One region of the Delftia sp. PX-1 genome, then DNA from elsewhere that is predicted to be linked to it. Evidence: predicted binding sites of a transcription regulator. Region 1 holds the regulator's gene; the other holds the start of a gene.
The links. The regulator LexA, encoded in region 1, represses DNA repair genes until DNA is damaged. The targets are predictions, from matches to a motif close to ACTGTATNNNNATACAGT.
Positions count from the first base shown of each region.

Region 1 (9,204 bases):
CGCCGCCCCACGCCTTCGCCTCACTCCTGCACGCACCATGTCCTCCGCGCCCTTCACGGTTCTGATTCCCGCCCGCCTGTCTTCCAGCCGCCTGCCGGGCAAGCCCCTGGCCGACATTGCAGGGCTTCCCATGGTCGTGCGCGTGGCACAGCGCGCCAGCCGCAGCGGCGCCGCACGGTGCGTGGTCGCAGCCGATGACGAAAGCATCCTCGCCGCCTGTGCCGCGCATGGCGTGGCGGCCGTGCTCACGCGCAACGACCATGCCAGCGGCAGCGACCGACTGGCCGAGGCCTGCGCGCTGCTGGGTCTCGATGGCGATGACATCGTGGTCAATGTCCAGGGCGACGAGCCGCTGATCGCCCCCGAACTCATCGACGCCGTGGCCGCCCTGCTGCCCCGGCAACCTTCGGCCAGCATGGGAACAGCGGCGCATGCCATTGACAGCCTTGCCGACTTCGTCAACCCGAACGTGGTCAAGGTCGTCTGCGATGCCCAGGGCATGGCCCACTATTTCAGCCGTGCGCCCATTCCCTTCGCGCGCGAGCATGCGGACCAGGCATGGTGGGAGACGGCATCGGCAGCGTTGGGCCACCCCGGCTTCGCACCGCTGCGCCACATCGGCATCTACAGCTATCGCGCCGGCTTCCTGCGCAGCTTCCCCCAGCTTTCCCAGGCACCCACCGAGGCACTGGAGGCCCTGGAGCAGTTGCGTGCGCTGTGGCACGGCCACCGCATCGCCGTCCATGTCACACCCCATGCACCCGGCCCTGGCGTGGACACGCGCGAGGATCTGGAGCGGGTGCGCGCCCAGCTGTCCAACCCGCCGGCCTGAATCGGCCGGCCGCTGAAAACGCACAAATGGCGATGCCGGGCATCGCCATTTGCAGCAACGCCGCCCATGCGGTTTTGTCGGACAGCAAAACGCAGGTTTTGGCGATTGCACAGGCGACAGTTTTGCCCCGTGCGTGTAAGCCAGTGTTGGCCCTGTGCGTGCTATCCTTGCCCGCGACAAAAATATGACGCATGGACTGTCCGCCCCGGTGGGCCGATCCGGCAGACAAGAATTTCTACTCTCCTCAAGGACTTCCATGAAACTGATTTTGTTGGGCGCACCCGGCGCCGGCAAAGGCACGCAAGCCGCTTTCATCTGCCAGAAGTACGGCATTCCCCAGATCTCCACCGGTGACATGCTGCGTGCCGCCGTCAAGGCCGGCACGCCCCTGGGCCAGCAGGCCAAGGCCGTGATGGACGCCGGCCAACTGGTCAGCGACGACCTGATCATCAATCTGGTCAAGGAGCGCATTGCCCAGCCCGATTGCGCCAACGGCTTCCTGTTCGACGGATTTCCCCGCACCATTCCCCAGGCCGACGCCATGAAGGCCGCCGGCGTGAAGCTGGACTACGTGCTCGAGATCGATGTGCCCTTCGATGCCATCATCGAGCGCATGAGCGGCCGCCGCTCCCACCCCGCTTCGGGCCGCACCTACCACGTCACGTTCAACCCGCCCAAGGTAGAAGGCCTGGACGACGTGACCGGCGAGCCGCTGGTGCAGCGCGAGGACGACAAGGAAGAAACGGTCAAGAAGCGCCTGGACGTCTACAGCAGCCAGACCCGCCCGCTGGTGGACTACTACCGCGCCTGGGCCGAGAAGGAAGCCGCAGCAGCCCCCAAGTACCGCGCCATCAGCGGCCTGGGCTCGGTGGAAGACATCACCCAGCGCGCCCTCGCAGCACTGGCTGAATGACGCAGGCCATGCGCCAGACCCCAGAAAAGCACCCGCCGGGTGCTTTTTTGTTGCCCGCCTGCATCTGAAGCGCCGGCGACGCCCGGAGGATCAGTCGCGCGGCTGCGCGGCCAGCGCCAGCATCATGGCAATCCGCGCCTTGGCCACGGGCAGTTGGACCAGATCGGCCTCTGCGGGGTCCGTGCCAAGCCCCGAGGCAACGGGCAGGCCTTCGGCGCAGCGCGTGCCCCGCCAGATCCAGACGCCTTTGTCGCGCGCACGCAGCAAGGCCGCTTCCATGCTTTCGTGAATGGTCGCATTGCCCGTGCCGGCCACCACGATGCCGCGCACGCCTGCGGCCACCAGCGCATCCACGCCGCAGGCACGCGCCAGAGCACCGCTGAACACCACCTCGACCCAGGGCAGCTCATCCAGCGCCAGCAGGTCAGACAGAGCGGGAGCGGAAGTCACCATCCGCGCAACGGGGGCGACTGGCGTGACCGGCGCATCAGGCACCAGCCAGCGCACGCGTCCTTCCTCCACCACGGCCTGCGGGCCACCTTCCATGGAGCGCATGGCCTGCAGTCGGTAAGGGTGGACTTTTTGCACCTGGGCCGCCGCATGCACTTCGCCGCCGGCCACCACCCACACACCGCTGCGCCCGCCGCTGGCGGCCACGGTCACGGCATCGCGCAGATTCTGCGGTCCGTCGGCCAGCAGGGCCGTGGCCGGGCGCATGGCGCAAGTGAGCACGATGGGCTTGGTGGCAGGCAGCAGGCTGTGCAGCAGCCAGGCCGTCTCTTCCAGCGTGTCCGTTCCATGCGTGATCACCACGGCGCGTGTGTCCGCATCCTCCAGCGCCTGCGTGCAGGCACGCAGCAACGCGCGCCACACGGGCCAGTCCATATCCTTGCTGTCCACCTGCGCGATCTGCTGCGTCTGCACAGGCCCCAGCGCCTGCTGCTCCAGATCCGGCACGGCATCGAGCAGCGACTGCACCGTGATCTGTCCGGCCTTGTATCCCACTGCCTGCGACTGCGAATCCGCCCGGCCGGCGATGGTGCCACCCGTGCCAAGAATCACCAACTTTGACTGCCCCACTTGCACCTCTTGGAAAACTGGTTAAAAATACAGATACTGTATAAATCATCAGATGACTTCTCTGCCTGCCATCTGAATTCAAGGACCGGACGCACGCCATGCTCGACCATCCCAAGCTCACCGCCCGCCAGCAACAGATCCTGGACCTGATCCAGGCCGCCATCTCCCGCACGGGCGCGCCCCCCACCCGCGCGGAAATCGCCAACACGCTGGGCTTCAAGTCCGCCAACGCAGCAGAGGAACATCTGCAGGCCCTGGCCCGCAAAGGCGTGATCGAACTGGTCAGCGGCACCTCCCGCGGCATTCGCCTGCGTACCGACACCGTGCGCAACATCAATGCCGCACGCGGCACCAGCTTCGGGCTGCCGCTGTCGGCCCTGGCGCCGCTGATGCTGCCGCTGGTGGGCCGCGTTGCGGCGGGCTCGCCCATTCTCGCCCAGGAACATATCGACCAGACCTATTCCGTCGAACCCAGCCTGTTCCAGGTCCGCCCGGACTATCTGCTGCGCGTGCGCGGCATGTCCATGCGCGACGCGGGCATCATGGACGGCGATCTGCTGGCCGTGCAGTCCGCGCATGAAGCCCGCAACGGGCAGATCGTCGTGGCACGCCTGGGAGATGAAGTCACCGTCAAGCGTCTGCGCCGCACCACGCAGGGCGTGGAGCTCCTGCCGGAAAACCCCGATTACCCGGTGATCCGCGTCGCTCCCGAAGAGGCCTTTGCCATTGAAGGCCTGGCCGTGGGGCTGATCCGCAATAGCATGTCCATGTAAGCCGGACGGGCAGCCCTGCACGGGTTGCCACCCCCTATTTCATGCACCGCCCAGGTGGTAGGCGCGAAGCCTTGCAGCTTCGCCCTGGGCGGAGCTTTGCCCGCAAACCGCAATCCTGCCTGTGTCCATGCCTCTTTGAAATACGCCAACAGGAGTCGTCACATGGGATTCGCTCTGCCAACACTGTCTTCTCTGTCCTTCCTGCGCCTGGCACAGGGCATTCGCCTGCCCGCCGCCGCCATGGAGCCCGCCATGCGCACCATCCAGCCCGAATCGCCTGTGCAATCCGAGCAGGCGACCATCCTGTCCTTCAGCAAGGCACGCCGCCGCAGCCAGCAGCGGCGCAGCAAGTCAGCACGGCTGCCAGAACACAGGGATGCGCAGCTGCTGCTGCCCCTGCAACCCGAACTGCCCTCACTTCCGGCAGATCAGGCCCTGCCTTCGGGTCTGCGCATCATCCAGCGCTCGCCGCAGGAGCAGCCCGAATGCCTGTTCATCTCGGGCCGCATGGCCGATGTCTGTGCCGCCCTGGAACGCATGGAAGCGCACGGCGCGCAGACACCGGCCTGAGGTCGCCCTGAGACCAACCCGTCCACCCGGTCTGCGAGAGCCCGGGCCTGTCTCTTGCTTTGCCCAGCGGCAGGGGCTGCGCATCAGGCCCTGACAGCCGCCGGTGCAGCACTCCCCTCGCTGCGCCGATTGCGCATGCACCACGCCTGCGCCGCGGCAACGCACAGAATGCACAGCACGACGCTCAACGAAAAACGCAGTCCGCGCGCATCGGACAGCATGCCGAACAACGGCGCCACCATGCCGCCTATCGACATGGCCAGCCCCAGGGTCAGCCCGCTGGCCGTGGCCTGGTTGCGCGGCAGATAGTCCTGGGCCAGCGTGACCTGGGCGGCAAACGGAAGAAACATGCACACGCCCAGGGCCATGGTGCAGGCCAGCGCCATCCATGGCGTGGAGGCCAGGGCCAGGGCCGCCAGAGCAGGCAATGCCAACAGGTAGCCGGCGCGGATGGCCTGCATGCGCCCCCGGCGATCTGCAAGCGTGCCCCCCAGCAAAGTGCCCACCGCCGCAGCGGCTGTGAATGAGGTCAGCGTGGCCGCTCCCATGAAGTCCGAGCCGCCCAGCTCGCGCGTCACGAACATGGGCAGGGTGGACAGCACCGTCACATAGGGAATCGACCAGCAGACGATGACCCCGCACAGCAGGAAGAAGGCGCGCCAGTGGTTGGCGGGCAATTCGCCCTGAGCCACGGCCAGGCGCCGGGTGGCGCAATGGTCCTTGGCTCCATCCCGCCAAGTACAGGCATACCAGAGCACCAGCATGGCCGCTGCAGGCAGGGCCAGCATCCAGCTGCGGTGCAAGGCGCCTGCGCCCACCACGGCCGCAGCCAGCATGGGAGCGAACGATGCCCCCGCCGTTCCGCCCACCGAAAACACGCTCATCGCCTTCTGCGAGCCGCCGCCCGCCATGCGGGCCGCCACCGTTGCGGACGGATGGTAGGCCGCGATCCCCAGGCCGCACAGCACGGCAGCCAACCAGCTGACCCAGTAGTCCGGGCTCATGCCCACCAGGGCCAGGCCCAGGGCGGCCACCACAAAGCCGGCCGGCACCATCCAGGGCCGTGGCGACCGGTCGGCATACAGGCCGAACAGCGGCTGGACCATGCTCGACAGGCCCGTGGCCGCCAGCATCAGGCCGCTGGCTTCCGTATAGCTGTAGCCGCGCTCCAGCACCATGAAGGGCAACAGCGCAGGAACCAGTCCCTGGTAGAGGTCGTTGATGGCATGCGTGCCCGTAAGCAGCCCCAGACGTGCGCGGTTCATGCCCTGCCTCCTGTCACGTCCGTCATTCTCGAAAGGGAAATCATCTCCATACCTGCCACTTTCCTGCGGATTGAAAGTGGGTCATCGTAGAAAGTGCATGATCTGCATTCCTGCTACGAAGCAACAACAATCGTCGAGAAAATGACAACCCGGCAAAGTGGCCCACTTTCCCATGCCCGCACACGCGCTTGCCTGGATGACGTGCCTGCGGCCGCTCCATTGCCCCCGCACGGCGAGCACACGGCCCGCCCGGTCGTGGCCTTTGCCACAGACATGGCGGCCGGCGCTGCCATCGCACCGCATGCCCACCGCCGCGGCCAGCTGCTGCATGCCACCGAGGGAGTGATGCTGATCCGCGCGGATTCGGGCAGTTGGGTCGTCCCCCCGGGATGCGCCGTCTGGGTTCCACCACAGTCCCTGCACGCCATCCACATGGCCGCCGGCCCCGTGGCCATGCGCACCGTGTTCGTGGAGCCGGGGCTGCGGCCCGGCCTGTGGCATGACTGCCGAGTGATGCAGGTCACGCCCCTGCTGCGCGAACTCGTGCTGGAGGCCATCGAGCTGCCCATGGACTACCCGCTGGGCGGCAGGGAGGAGCGTGTCATGCAGTTGATCCTCGACGAAATGGAGCGCGCCCGCGCCCTGTCCTTGCACGTGCCCATGCCCCGGCATGGCGCCCTGGCCGCCTGCTGCCGCAGCTTTGTGGACGACCCATCGCAGGACGCCGGCCTGGCCAATTGGGCACAGCGGCTGCACATGCATCCCCGCACGCTGGCACGCCTGTTCCTGCGCGAGACCGGCATGAACTTCGGCGCATGGTGCCGCCAGGCCCGTCTTCTGCTCAGCCTGCCCCGGCTGGCCGCTGGCGCCTCGGTCCTGGAAGTGGCGCTCTCCCATGGATACGACAGTCCCAGCGCCTTCACCGCCGTCTTCCGGCGCAGCTTTGGCGCTCCGCCCAGCGCCTACCAGCGCAATCGCCCGGCGCAGGGCCGGCGTGGAAGTTCCGCCAGCATCTCCCTGTAGCGCACATGCAACAGAAAGATACCCAGTCCTCAGGAGTAAAGCTCGCGTGAAAGATAATTGATAAGCATTCTTATTATCTTTTGCAACCGAGACCGCCACGTTGCCCATCTCGGCTTCTACGCCCGGCCTCCCCGCTTCTTTCGCACAAGCCGCCCTCTCCGTGCACAGCCTTTACCAGAATCACCATCCCTGGCTGGAAAGCCTGCTGCGCAAGCGCCTGGGCAACCGTGACGATGCGGCCGACCTGGCCCAGGACACCTTCGTGCGCCTGCTGCGCTCGCCAGTGCCGCAGCAGGACATCCGCGAGCCCAGGCGCTACCTGGCCACCATCGCCCGCGGCCTGGTCACCGACCTGTTTCGCCGCCGCACGCTGGAGCAGTCCTATCTGGACTATCTTGCACAGCTGCCGCAGTCGCTGGCGCCTTCGCCCGAGGAGCAGGCCATCGTCCAGCAGACCCTGCTCGACGTGGACCGCATGCTCCAGGGCCTTGCACCCAAGGTGCGCGAAGCCTTCGTCCTATCCCATTTCGAGGAACTGAGCTACCCCGAGATCGCCGAGCGCCTGGGCGTGTCGCTGCGCACCGTCAGCAACTACCTGACCCGGGCGATGGAGCATTGCTGCCTGGTCCTGGCATAGCCACATGGGCGAGGGATCTTTGGAAAGCAACGACCGACGGGCCTTGCATGAGGCCGCTGCCTGGCACGTGAAACTGCGCGGCACCGCGGTGACGCCAAGCCTGCAGCAGGCATGGACGGACTGGCACGAGGCCGACCCCGCCCACCAGCGCGCCTGGCTGCGCGTGCAATCCGTCACCGCACAGCTGTCGCATCTGCCCGCACCCTTGGCGCGCCAGGCGCTGGGCCGCCGCTCCGACCCCAATCGCCGTTCTGCGGTGCGTGCTGTGGCCCTTGGCCTGGGCAGCGGTGCCACGGCCTGGCTCGCCTGGAAAGGCGCGCCGCTCGAGCACTGGCAGGCAGCTCATCGCACCGCCACTGGCGAGCGCCGCGACCTGACGCTGCCCGACGGCTCCCTGGTGGCCCTGGATACAGCCACCTCCGTGGACGTGGCTTTCGACGACCGCCAGCGCCTGCTGCGCCTTTACCGCGGCCGCATCCTCGTCGCCACCGGGCCAGACGCACTGGGCCGCCCCTTCAGTGTGCAAACCCCGCAAGGCCATGTACTGGCCCTGGGAACGCGCTTCACGGTCCATGTCGCGGACGACGGCCTGTGCCATGTCAACGTGCAGGAAAAGACCGTGCGCCTGCAGCCCCTGGACAGCGAAGCCACCCCCACCGAGCTGCAGGCCGGGCAACACGCCGCCTTCTCGGCCAGCGCCACCCAGCCACCCGCGTCTGCCGATCCCTTTGCCGCCAGCTGGCACGAAGGCGGACTGATCGCGCTGGACATGCCGCTGGGCCAGCTGATCGACGCCCTCGCCCGCTACCGGCCCGGCTACCTGGGCTGCACGCCCGAGGTGGCAGGCCTGCGTGTCTCGGGCGCCTTTCCCGTGGACGACACCGATCGCGCCCTGGCTGCGCTCGTCCGCCGCTTCCCCTTGCAGTTGAGCACCCGTACACGCTATTGGGTGCAAGTGCAGGCACGGTCTGGCGGGGATTGAGTAGGCGATCGAGGAGGCGTTCCAGTGGGCGAGCCGGCGGCCGCACGGCCTTTGCGGTCAGGCCCGCACATACGGGTGATGCACAACGTCGAAGCCCTCCTGTGCGCAAGGCGCGACAAAGTAGCTGGTGATCAGGTCGAACTGCTCATCGCTGGCCTGAAAGGGATGATCCCCCGCCGCATTGCGCGCACGCAGGCGCTGCTTGCAGACCTCATCGGGCACATCCAGGAAATGCAGGCGGTGGGAGGCACCCACCCTCTCGAACACGCTGCGCGCCCAACCTCTGCCTTCCAGCGTGTTGGCAGGAAAGTCCAGCACCACTGAAACGCCGGCATCCAGCAGCGCCTGCACATGCGCCCCCATCAATCCCTTGAGTCGCGCGCTGCAGCGCACGTAGTCGGCCACCGACTGCATCTCGCCGGGATACAAACCGGCCAGCCAGGAATCCTCGCTGACCAGCACCGTGCCGGGCTGCGCCGCCAGTTGCCGTGCCAGCGTCGACTTGCCCGAGCCGATCTTGCCGCAGACCATGTGCAGCGTGGCCGGCCGCGCAGCGCGGGAATCGGCCTGGGCGTCGTCCGCATGGCGGGACGGTTCAAGAACCTGCATATCCATCTCCTGAAAGGCTTGTGAAAACCCTGGAGGCGGAATGAAAAAACCCGCCTCCTCTGGGCGGGTTGCATGGCGCCGAAGGCCGCTGGCTAACCCACCATCCAATGGATGGTGCGAATAATCTGCGTTGCGTTCAGGCGGGCCATGGCGCACAGCATAGCGCAATCAGGGTGCCTCAATGGGCCACCATCCGAACCAGCCCCAGCCCCGCAAACAGCGCGGCAACGCCCAGCACCAGCGAACCCAGCGCATACAGCACGGAAGCGAGCCAGTCGCCGCGCTCGTACAGCATGCCGATCTCCAGCGCGTAGGTCGAAAACGTGGTGAAGCCGCCCAGAATGCCCGTGGTGATGAACAGCCTCGCACTCTGCGGCAGCGAAGTCTTGAGCGCAAACCACTCCACCACCACCCCCATCACGAAAGCGCCCAGCACATTGATCGCCAAGGTGCCCAGCGGATAGGCACTGCCCACCAGCCGCAGTGCAAGCAGGTTCGAACCATGCCGTAGCGCGGAGCC
Region 1 is NZ_CP184763.1:3,621,287-3,630,490, reverse strand. It holds gene kdsB (3-deoxy-manno-octulosonate cytidylyltransferase) at 38-832, shown strand; gene adk (adenylate kinase) at 1,089-1,745, shown strand; gene ACN20X_RS16700 (asparaginase) at 1,836-2,825, opposite strand; gene lexA (transcriptional repressor LexA) at 2,924-3,598, shown strand; gene ACN20X_RS16690 (hypothetical protein) at 3,761-4,168, shown strand; gene ACN20X_RS16685 (MFS transporter) at 4,252-5,433, opposite strand; gene ACN20X_RS16680 (AraC family transcriptional regulator) at 5,575-6,456, shown strand; gene ACN20X_RS16675 (sigma-70 family RNA polymerase sigma factor) at 6,617-7,093, shown strand; gene ACN20X_RS16670 (FecR domain-containing protein) at 7,098-8,075, shown strand; gene ACN20X_RS16665 (P-loop nucleotide/nucleoside kinase family protein) at 8,133-8,684, opposite strand; gene crcB (fluoride efflux transporter CrcB) at 8,863-9,204, opposite strand, start outside.

Region 2 (9,204 bases), 2.7 Mb from region 1:
GAAATCTGCTCACAAAAAAAGCAAATACTGTGCCTGTTAATATTCCGAACAGGAATAGTTTCATCATATCCCTGTCATGAGTTTGCGCCGCCTCAACCCGCCCATACATCTGCTGCGCGCCTTCTCCACCGTGGTGCGCTTCGGAGGTGTCTCGCGCGCGGCCGAAGCCTTGCACTTGACGCAAAGCGCAGTCAGCAAGCAGATCCAGGAGCTGGAGAAGTGGGTGGGCGTGCCGCTGTTCGAACGCGAGCGCAAGCGCTTGAGCCTGACGCCTGCGGGCGAACGCTACGAGCGCGCCGTGCGCGCCCTGCTGGGCCAGTTGGAGGCGGCCACCCTCGAACTCATCACCAGCGATGACAGCCGAGGCGCGCTGCACCTGTCATCGCTGCCGACTTTCGCGGCCAAGTGGCTGATCCCCAGGCTGCCCCAGTTTCAGCAGCGCTATCCACAGATCACGCTGCACTTTGTACCCTACGTACACAGCTACCAATTTGACAGTCCGGGTCTGGACTGCGCGATTTTGTTCGGGGACGGGCATTGGAGCGGCGCGCACGCCCACTATCTGGTGGGCCGCCAGGTGGCGCTGATCGCACCGCCACATGGCACGGGCCCCGAGGCGCGCATCACCACGCCCCAGGACGTGGCGCGCTGCACGCGGCTGCGCCACGTGACCATTGCCGACGCCTGGGCGCGCTGGAGCGAGGCCCACGGCATCCACGGCATCAGCCCGCTGGCGGGCCCGCAGTTCGACCAGTTCCAGACCATCATCCGCGCCGTGATGGCGGGCATGGGCATCGCACTGGTGCCACGCTGCCTGGTGCTTGACGAGCTTGCCGCCGGCCTGGTGAACGAGCCCCTGCCCCAGCACGGCTACCAGAGCGCCCTGGGCTACTGGCTGTGCTATCCGGCCGACCGTGCCAACCATGGCACGCTGGGCATCTTCCGCAACTGGTTGGTGGACCATGCGGCGCAGACACCGGGACGGGTGGCGATGGCCCCTGTAGCCCCCGATGCCCCTGCGGCAGCCGGTCAGGCGCCACCTATGCCGCAGGCTTAGGCGGCGGCGGCGAGCGCAGTGCCGTGAAGCGCACGCTGAAGCATGCGCCCGGTGGCTGCTGGCCCGGATGCGCATCCTCCAGCACCACCTGCCCGCCATGCTGGCGCGCAATCTCCAGCACGATGGGCAGGCCCAGGCCCGAGCCATCGGCCTCCGAGCCCAGCACGCGGTAGAACGGCTGGAACACCAGCTCGCGCTCGGCCTCGGGCACGCCCGGCCCCGAATCCTCCACCTGCAGCAGCAGGACCTGACCAAAAGGATCGGCCAGCACACGCACGGTGACCATGCCCGGCCGGCTGCTGGTGGAAGGCGTGTAGTTGATGGCGTTGTCCACGAGGTTGCGCACCAGCTCGGTCAGCAGCGTGGCATTGCCCTGCAGCCAGACGCCGGCGGCCGAGGACTCGGCGCCGTCATAGCCCAGGTCCACATGCTTGTCCATGGCGCGCGGCAGGCAGTCGCGCACCACGTCGGTGACGATGCGCACCAGGTTGCACGGCTGCATGGCCAGGCCCCGCCCCAGGCCCGCGCTCTCGGCACGCGCCAGCGCCAGCAACTGGTTGACGGTGTGCGTGGCACGGATGCTGGAGCGCGCGATCTGGGCCAGGGACTGACGCAGCTCGCCCGTACTCACGCCTTCGCGCTGGGCCAGTTCGGCCTGCATGCGCAGCCCGGCCAGCGGCGTCTTGAGCTGGTGGGCCGCGTCGGCCAGGAAGCGCTTTTGCGTGGCCAGCGAGTCGCCCAGGCGGCCCAGCAGGTCATTGACCGAATCCACCAGCGGCACGACTTCCAGCGGCACGTCCTTGTGGTTGATGGGCGAAAGGTCCTCGGGCCGGCGCGCGCGGATGCGCTCCTCCAGCCGGTGCAGCGGCTTGATGCCGCGCGCCAGCGCCAGCCACACCAGCAGCGCGGCCAGCGGCAGGATGACGAACTGCGGCAGCATCACGCCCTTGATGATTTCCGTGGCCAGCACGCTGCGCTTTTCGCGCGTCTCGGCCACCTGGACCAGGGCCTGCGGTTCGCCCGGCAGGGGCATGCGCACCCAGACATGGGCCACGCGCAGATCGATGCCGCGAAATTCCGCATCGCGCAACTGCACGGTGCCGCCGGACGGCAAGCCTGGAGGCGTCGCGCCAGTCAGAGCCTCGTCGGGTTCGGGCGGCGGCGGCAGGTCGCGCTCGCCGGCCAGGTATTCGCCCTTCACGCCCAGCACCTGGAAATACACGGTGTCCGACTCGTCGGCACGCAGGATCTCGCTGGCCGACTGCGGCAGGTTGAACAGCACCTTGCCGTGCTGCACCATCACCAGTTGGGCCAGCGCCTGGGCGTTGTATTCCAGCGCGCGGTCGAAGGGTTTGTTGGCCAGGCCCTGGGCCACCAGCCAGGTCAGCGCCAGGCTCACGGGCCACAGCAGCAGCAGCGGCGTGAGCATCCAGTCAAGGATCTCGCCGAACAGGGAGCGCTGTTCACGCTGGAAGATTTTCATCGGCGGGCAGCCCCTTACGACGGGTTCACGGCCCCGCGGCAACCACCACTATGCGCAGGCAAGCCAACCCGGGCCTGACAGCCACGGCAGCGGCCTCAGGACGCGATCTTCTCAAGGCAGTAGCCCAGGCCGCGCACGGTGGCGATGCGGATGGGGCCGCGCTCTATCTTCTTGCGCAGCCGGTGGATGTAGACCTCGATGGCGTTGTTGCTGACTTCGTCGCCCCACTCGCACAGGCGCTCGACCAACTGGTCCTTGCTGACCAGCCGGCCGGCCCGCTGCAGCAGCACTTCCAGCAGGCCCAGCTCGCGCGCCGACAGCTCGACCATCTTGCCGTCGATGGTGGCCACGCGGCCGGCCTGGTCGTAGACCAGCGGGCCGTGCTTGATGGTGCTGCTGGCGCCGCCCATGCCGCGCCGCGTGAGGGCGCGCACGCGCGCCTCCAGCTCGGACAGCGCAAACGGCTTGGCCATGTAGTCGTCGGCACCGTAGTCCAGCCCCTGCACGCGCTCCTCCACGCTGTCGGCCGCCGTGAGGATGAGCACCGGCAGCGCATCGCCGCGGCCGCGCAGTTTCTTGAGCACTTCGAGACCGTGCATCTTGGGCAGGCCCAGGTCCAGGATCAGCAAATCGAATTCGCTGCTGGTCATCAGCGCGGTGTCGGCCTCGCTGCCATTGGCCACATGGCTGACCACGGCGCCCGAGCCGCGCAGGCTGCGCAGCAGGCCATCGGCCAGGACCTGGTCGTCTTCGGCAATCAGAATGCGCATGGGGGATGTCTCCTGTAATGCAGGCGCGCTCTGGGAGTTGGAAATGCGCGCCTTTAATTCCCAGGATTCTAGGATGCGCCCCGCAGCGCGGGCAGGGACCTTACCCGAGTGAGCCGCCGCCCGCGTAGGCCTCCAGCCCCAGCGCCACCACGGTGGCGATGTCGTCGCCGACTTCCTCGCGGAATTCGGCCTCGGCCTGGGAGACGGCGTCATGGAAAGCCTGCAGCCAGGCCAGGCCCGCTGGCGTGAAGCGGATGCGGCGCGCGCGCGCATCGCGCTCGTCGCTCTCGCGCGTGACCAGGCCCCAGGCCTCGCACTGGGTCACCAGGTCGCCCATGGACTGCTTGGTCATGCCTGCGCGCTCTGCCAGGTCCGTCAGCCGGTCGCCAGCCAGCGACAGATGCCGCGTGATGTGGATATGGGCCGCCCCCACCTTGTCGCGCGCAGCGAGGTTGGACAGTGCCAGCGGCACCTCCACATCGCGCGCCATGAGCTGCAGCACACGCGCGTCGAACCGCCGCATGGCATGGCCGAGCAGGCGGCCCAGGTGGGTCTGGCGCCAGGCGTCGGCGGGCGGCGTGACAGGGGAAAGCTCACTCATGAATGCATTGTGGAGGCAAATCCAACAAGTCAGGAAAACTGACCAAAAACACCAACAAATCAAGACAGCAAGCCCATAAACTACTGTTCAAGCATCCAGCCTGAATGCAAATACAGAGCTGAATCCATACCCAACCCAGGAGTCCGCATGAACACCGCCGTCACCACCGCCAACAGTGAAAAAGCCAAGGCCCTGCAGGCCGCACTCGCCCAGATCGAAAAGCAGTTCGGCAAGGGCACGATCATGCGCCTGGGTGAAGGCGAAGCCATCCAGGACATCCAGGTCGTCTCCACCGGCTCGCTGGGCCTGGACATCGCCCTGGGTGTGGGCGGCCTGCCCCGTGGCCGCGTGATCGAGATCTACGGCCCTGAATCCTCGGGCAAGACCACGCTGACGCTGCAGGTCATCGCCGAAATGCAAAAGCAGGGCGGCACCTGCGCCTTCATCGACGCAGAACACGCGCTGGACACCAGCTATGCCCAGAAGCTGGGCGTGAACCTCAACGAAGTGCTGATCAGCCAGCCCGACACCGGCGAGCAGGCCCTGGAAATCGTGGACAGCCTGGTGCGCTCGGGCGCCGTGGACATGATCGTCGTGGACTCGGTGGCCGCACTGACACCGCGCGCCGAAATCGAAGGCGAGATGGGCGACCAGCTGCCCGGCCTGCAGGCCCGCCTGATGAGCCAGGCGCTGCGCAAGCTGACCTCCACCATCAAGAAGACCAATTGCATGGTCATCTTCATCAACCAGATCCGCATGAAGATCGGCGTGATGTTCGGCAGCCCCGAAACCACCACGGGCGGCAATGCGCTGAAGTTCTACGCTTCGGTCCGCCTGGACATCCGCCGCACCGGCACCATCAAGAAGGGCGACGAAGCCATCGGCAACGAAACCAAAGTCAAGGTCGTCAAGAACAAGGTCTCGCCCCCGTTCAAGACCGCCGAGTTCGACATCCTCTTCGGCGAAGGCATCTCGCGCGAAGGTGAAATCCTGGACATGGGCGTCAACGCCAAGATCCTCGACAAGTCGGGGGCCTGGTACGCCTACAACGGCGAAAAGATCGGCCAGGGTCGCGACAACGCCCGCGAATTCCTGCGCGAGAACAGCGGCCTGGCCGTGGAGATCGAGAACAAGGTGCGCGACAGCCTGGGCATTGCCCTGCTGCCCACGGCCGGCGGCGATGCCCCCGAAGCCAAGGCTGCCAAGGCGGGCAAGGCCAAGGCCGACAAGGACGGCGTGATCGAAGCCTGAGCGCCCAGACCCCTCACAGCAGGCGCCGCAGCGCCTGCGCACACTGTGTTTGCCATCTTGGCGCAGGCTCACGTCTGCGCCTTTTTTATCGCCGGGACGCCCCAAGGCAAAAAAGCGGCCCCCTTGGGGGGCAGCGGACCTTGCGCAGCAAGGGGAGCGTGGGGGCCTTTTTTATTCGGGATGATTCAGGAGACATTGCCGCATGGGATTCGCCAAGCTGTCGCTCAAGGGCCGGGCGCTCAAGCTGCTGGGCCAGCGCGAACATTCACGGCTGGAGCTGGAACGCAAGCTCGCCCCCCATGTGGAGGAAGGCGAGGACCTGGGCGCCATGCTCGACGCGCTGGAGCAGCGCGGCTTCATCAGCGCCGAGCGCGTGGCCGAGTCCGTGCTGCATCGCAAGGCCGCGCGCTTTGGCACATCGCGCGTGGTGCAGGAGCTGCGCAGCAAGGGGCTGGACGATGGCCTGGTGCGCGCCGCCGCAGAACAATTGCGCGCCACCGAACTGCAGCGCGCCCATGCCGTATGGCGCCAGCGCTTCGGCACACCGCCGGCCACCCCACAGGAACGCCTCAAGCAGATGCGCTTTCTGGCCGCGCGCGGCTTTGGCGGAGAAATAGCGAGCAAGGTGCTGCGCGGGCGCAGCGAAGACTGGGATGACGGAGCTGCAGACGAAGGCAACTAATCCACGCGCCGGGTTGCGCCCCAGCACACCAGCGACCCCACGGTCACCAGCGCCACGCCCTGCCAGAAGCCCCAGCCCGGCTGCACCTGCAGCCAGGCACTGGCCAGCAAGGCAGAGAACACGGGAGTGAAGTACGAGGCCGCCGCCATCACGGCCAGATGCCCGTGCTGTATGCCGTGCTCCCAGCAGCTGTAGCCCATGGCCGTGAGCCCGCCCACGGCCAGCAGCTGCAGCACCACGGTGCCTGACCAGTGCATGCCGCCTTCGCCACCCAGCCACAACCACTTGATCCACAGCGCCAGCGCAGTCCAGATCAGGAACAACCCCACGGCATTGTGCCCCCCACCCCAGCGCCGAGCAGCCAGCGAATAGCAGGGCCACAGCAGGGCCGCGCCAAAGGCGAGTCCATAGGCCAGCGGATTGGCCAGCATGTGGTCTGCCATGTCATGCATCTGCAGGGACTCGCCGCCCAGCACGCGCGTCAGCCCCCACAGGCACAGCAGCACGCCGGGCCACAGCCACCAGCGCGCATGCTGCTGGCGCAGCAGCACCGCCAAGACGATGGTCAGGCTGGGCCACAGGTAGTTGATCAGCCCCAGCTCCAGTGCCTGAGCGCGGTCCTGCGCCAGACCGATCGCCAGCGACAGACAGATTTCATAGACCGCAAACAGCAGCCCGCAGCCCCAGAAATAGGCCGGGTGCATGGTTCGCCACTGCGACGGCCTGGGCAGGCCGCGCACGGCGGCCACGCACAGGGCGCTGACCGTATAGAGCATGGCAGCGCCGCCCACGGCGCCCAGCGGCTCGGCCACCGAGCGCATCAGGCCCACGGTGCAGCTCCAGCACACCACGGCCAGCAGGCCGATGGCGGTGGCCCGGCCTGCGGCTGCAGGGGAACTGCTGTGCGCTGAAGACATGGAAAAGGCTGCGCGCGGCAGGTCAGTGCGGCTGCAGCACCTGGCGCAGCGAGCGGTAAAGCGCGTCCGAGCCGTGCGCGCGGTTGTCCGCATCGAAGGAGAACTCGTTGCTGGACTGCGTGCCGGTCGCGTCCTCGGGACGCGCCTCCATGAAGAAGGACAGGAAGCGCGCGCCCTGGCGGCGGTGCATGGTCAGCACTTTCTCCAGCCGCTGCGGCGACAGTGCCACCAGCGGATGGAACTCCGTCACGCCATAGGCGGTGTGGCCATAGCGGCGCAGCATCTGGCCGACCAGCGGCCCATAGGTGTCTTCGCCATACAGGCTGACACCCAGGGACAGCCCCGGCATGCGTTGCAGGCTGCGCTCCACGGCGTAGCGGCTGGCGTCCCAGCTCGGATTCGCATGGGGGTTGAGCTGGTGGGCAAAGCGAGGCACCCGGCCCAGGCAGCCGTGCCCGATGTGCTCGGAAAAGCCCTGGATGTAATCGGCCACCTGCTGCTCGCGAAAATCGTTCCAGTCCGTCACCAGCGGGTTGTAGAACAGCGCCAGCCGGTCCTGCGGGCTGTCCACCCAGAACTCCACACCATCGGGCAGCTTGCCGAAGTCGGGCAAGGCCTCGGCGGCATGGGGCCTGGGCTCGCACTGGTGGCGGTCCATCACGGCGATCTGGCGCGTGGCCAGCAGGCCCAGGCTGCGCCCGCCGGCCTGCAGCACCACGTCGATGCGGTGCAGGCCCTCGCCCAGCGCCGGATAGCGGATGTCGGCACGCCAGCCCACATCGGGCGTGAGGAAATCAGGCTTGGCCTGGGCCACATCCTGGCGGTGCATGTGCACGGGGGCGTGCGAGTAAGGGCGCCCGTCCACGAAGACGGCCACGGCCAGTTGCTTTTGCAGCTTCGCGTCGGGCGAGTGGACCCAGCCGGACACCGGGACCGTGCCAGCCGCATAGCTGTCGATGTGCTGGAAGAAGTTCTGCAGCGGCTCGCTGCGGATGTTGCGCGACGGAGGCTCCACCGCATCGAAGCTGGCGAACTCCGACTTCAGATGGGCATTGAGCCGCGCAATGTCGCCATAGCGCTGGCGCAGGAATGCATGGAAGCCCGCCACGGATGCAGGGCTGTAGTCGGTGACCGCATAGCCTTCGGCCGCGAACCCCATGCCGGCCTCGAAACCCGGGAACAGCTGGTGCGTCTCGCCCAGCACGGTGAGCGCACGCAGCGGATGCATGGCGGCATCGCCCGCAGCGCACATGCGCTCGGCCAGGGCATCGACCACCAGCTTGCGCACGCGCGTGATTTCATTGTCCTGCCGCGCAACCGACCACGGGAAGATGCGCGCGCCCAGATAGGTGTCCAGCGGCAGCGGTCCCTTGGGCGTCCAGGCCAGATTGGCGGGATCGGCGGCCAGGCGCTCCTCGGCCTGGGAGTGGACCTCGAAATGCGTGGCGAACAGGTAGAGCACCACGGGCCGCTGCGCCTGCGCCACCGTGCGCACCACGCGGTCCAGCGCCTCGCCCCGGACTTCCCAGGCCCGGCCGTTCCACTGCACATAGCGCAGCAGAGGCACGCTGAGCGTATAGCCCAGCTCCAGCCCCTCGCCCTGCGGCCGGTCCAAGCGCTGCAGCGTGGCTTTCACCATTTCCGCAGCCGAGCCCTGAGGGCCCAGGCAACTGGCAGGCACCTGCTGGAATTCCTTGGGAAAACCCTCGCGCAGCCCGTCCTGCACCAGGCAGGCTTCCATATTGCCCAGCAGCGGACTCAGCAGCAGGCGCGATGAGGAAGGCAATGCCGGCCGCAGCTTCCAGGCGAACACAACGATCAGCAGACACAGCACGGCCAGGGCCAGGACATGGCCCCAGACCGGACCGCGCCGGCCCGGCAAGGACGGGGGCGCGGGGGGCCTCACAGGCCCAGCATGATCTGCAGGTTCTGCACGGCGGCGCCGCTGGCGCCCTTGCCCAGGTTGTCCAGACGGGCGATCAGCACGGCCTGGCGGTACTGCTCATTGGCGAATACACGCAACTCCAGCTTGTTCGTGTCGGTCAGCGTATCGGCAGCCAGCTTCATGTCTTCGGTGGGCGGCAGCACCGACACCCATTGCTCGGGCGTGTTGGTCGCCGCGTAGTGGGCGGCCAGCGCATCGTGCAGATCGGCGGCCTTGGGCGCGCCCGGCAGCAGGTCCAGATGCAGGGGCAGTTGCACCAGCATGCCCTGGCGGAAATTGCCCACGGCAGGAATGAAGACCGGGCGGCGCGTCATGCCCGTGTAGTGCAGGATTTCGGGAATGTGCTTGTGCGACAGGCCCAGCGCATAGGCCTCGTAAGGCGCGGCCGTGCCGGCCTCGTAGGCTTCGATCATGCTGCGGCCGCCGCCCGAGTAGCCGGACACCGAGGGCAGGCTCAGCGGGTAGTCGGCTGGAATGAGGCCTGCCGCCACCAGCGGG
Region 2 is NZ_CP184763.1:912,102-921,305, reverse strand. It holds gene ACN20X_RS04260 (LysR substrate-binding domain-containing protein) at 77-1,057, shown strand; gene ACN20X_RS04255 (sensor histidine kinase) at 1,041-2,540, opposite strand; gene ACN20X_RS04250 (response regulator) at 2,636-3,310, opposite strand; gene ACN20X_RS04245 (MarR family winged helix-turn-helix transcriptional regulator) at 3,411-3,911, opposite strand; gene recA (recombinase RecA) at 4,059-5,162, shown strand; gene recX (recombination regulator RecX) at 5,365-5,844, shown strand; gene yddG (aromatic amino acid DMT transporter YddG) at 5,841-6,761, opposite strand; gene ACN20X_RS04225 (hypothetical protein) at 6,784-8,667, opposite strand; gene argC (N-acetyl-gamma-glutamyl-phosphate reductase) at 8,664-9,204, opposite strand, start outside.
Region 2: recA (recombinase RecA) is a predicted target of LexA. The motif match lies at 4,011-4,028, and genes of this name have one in related genera.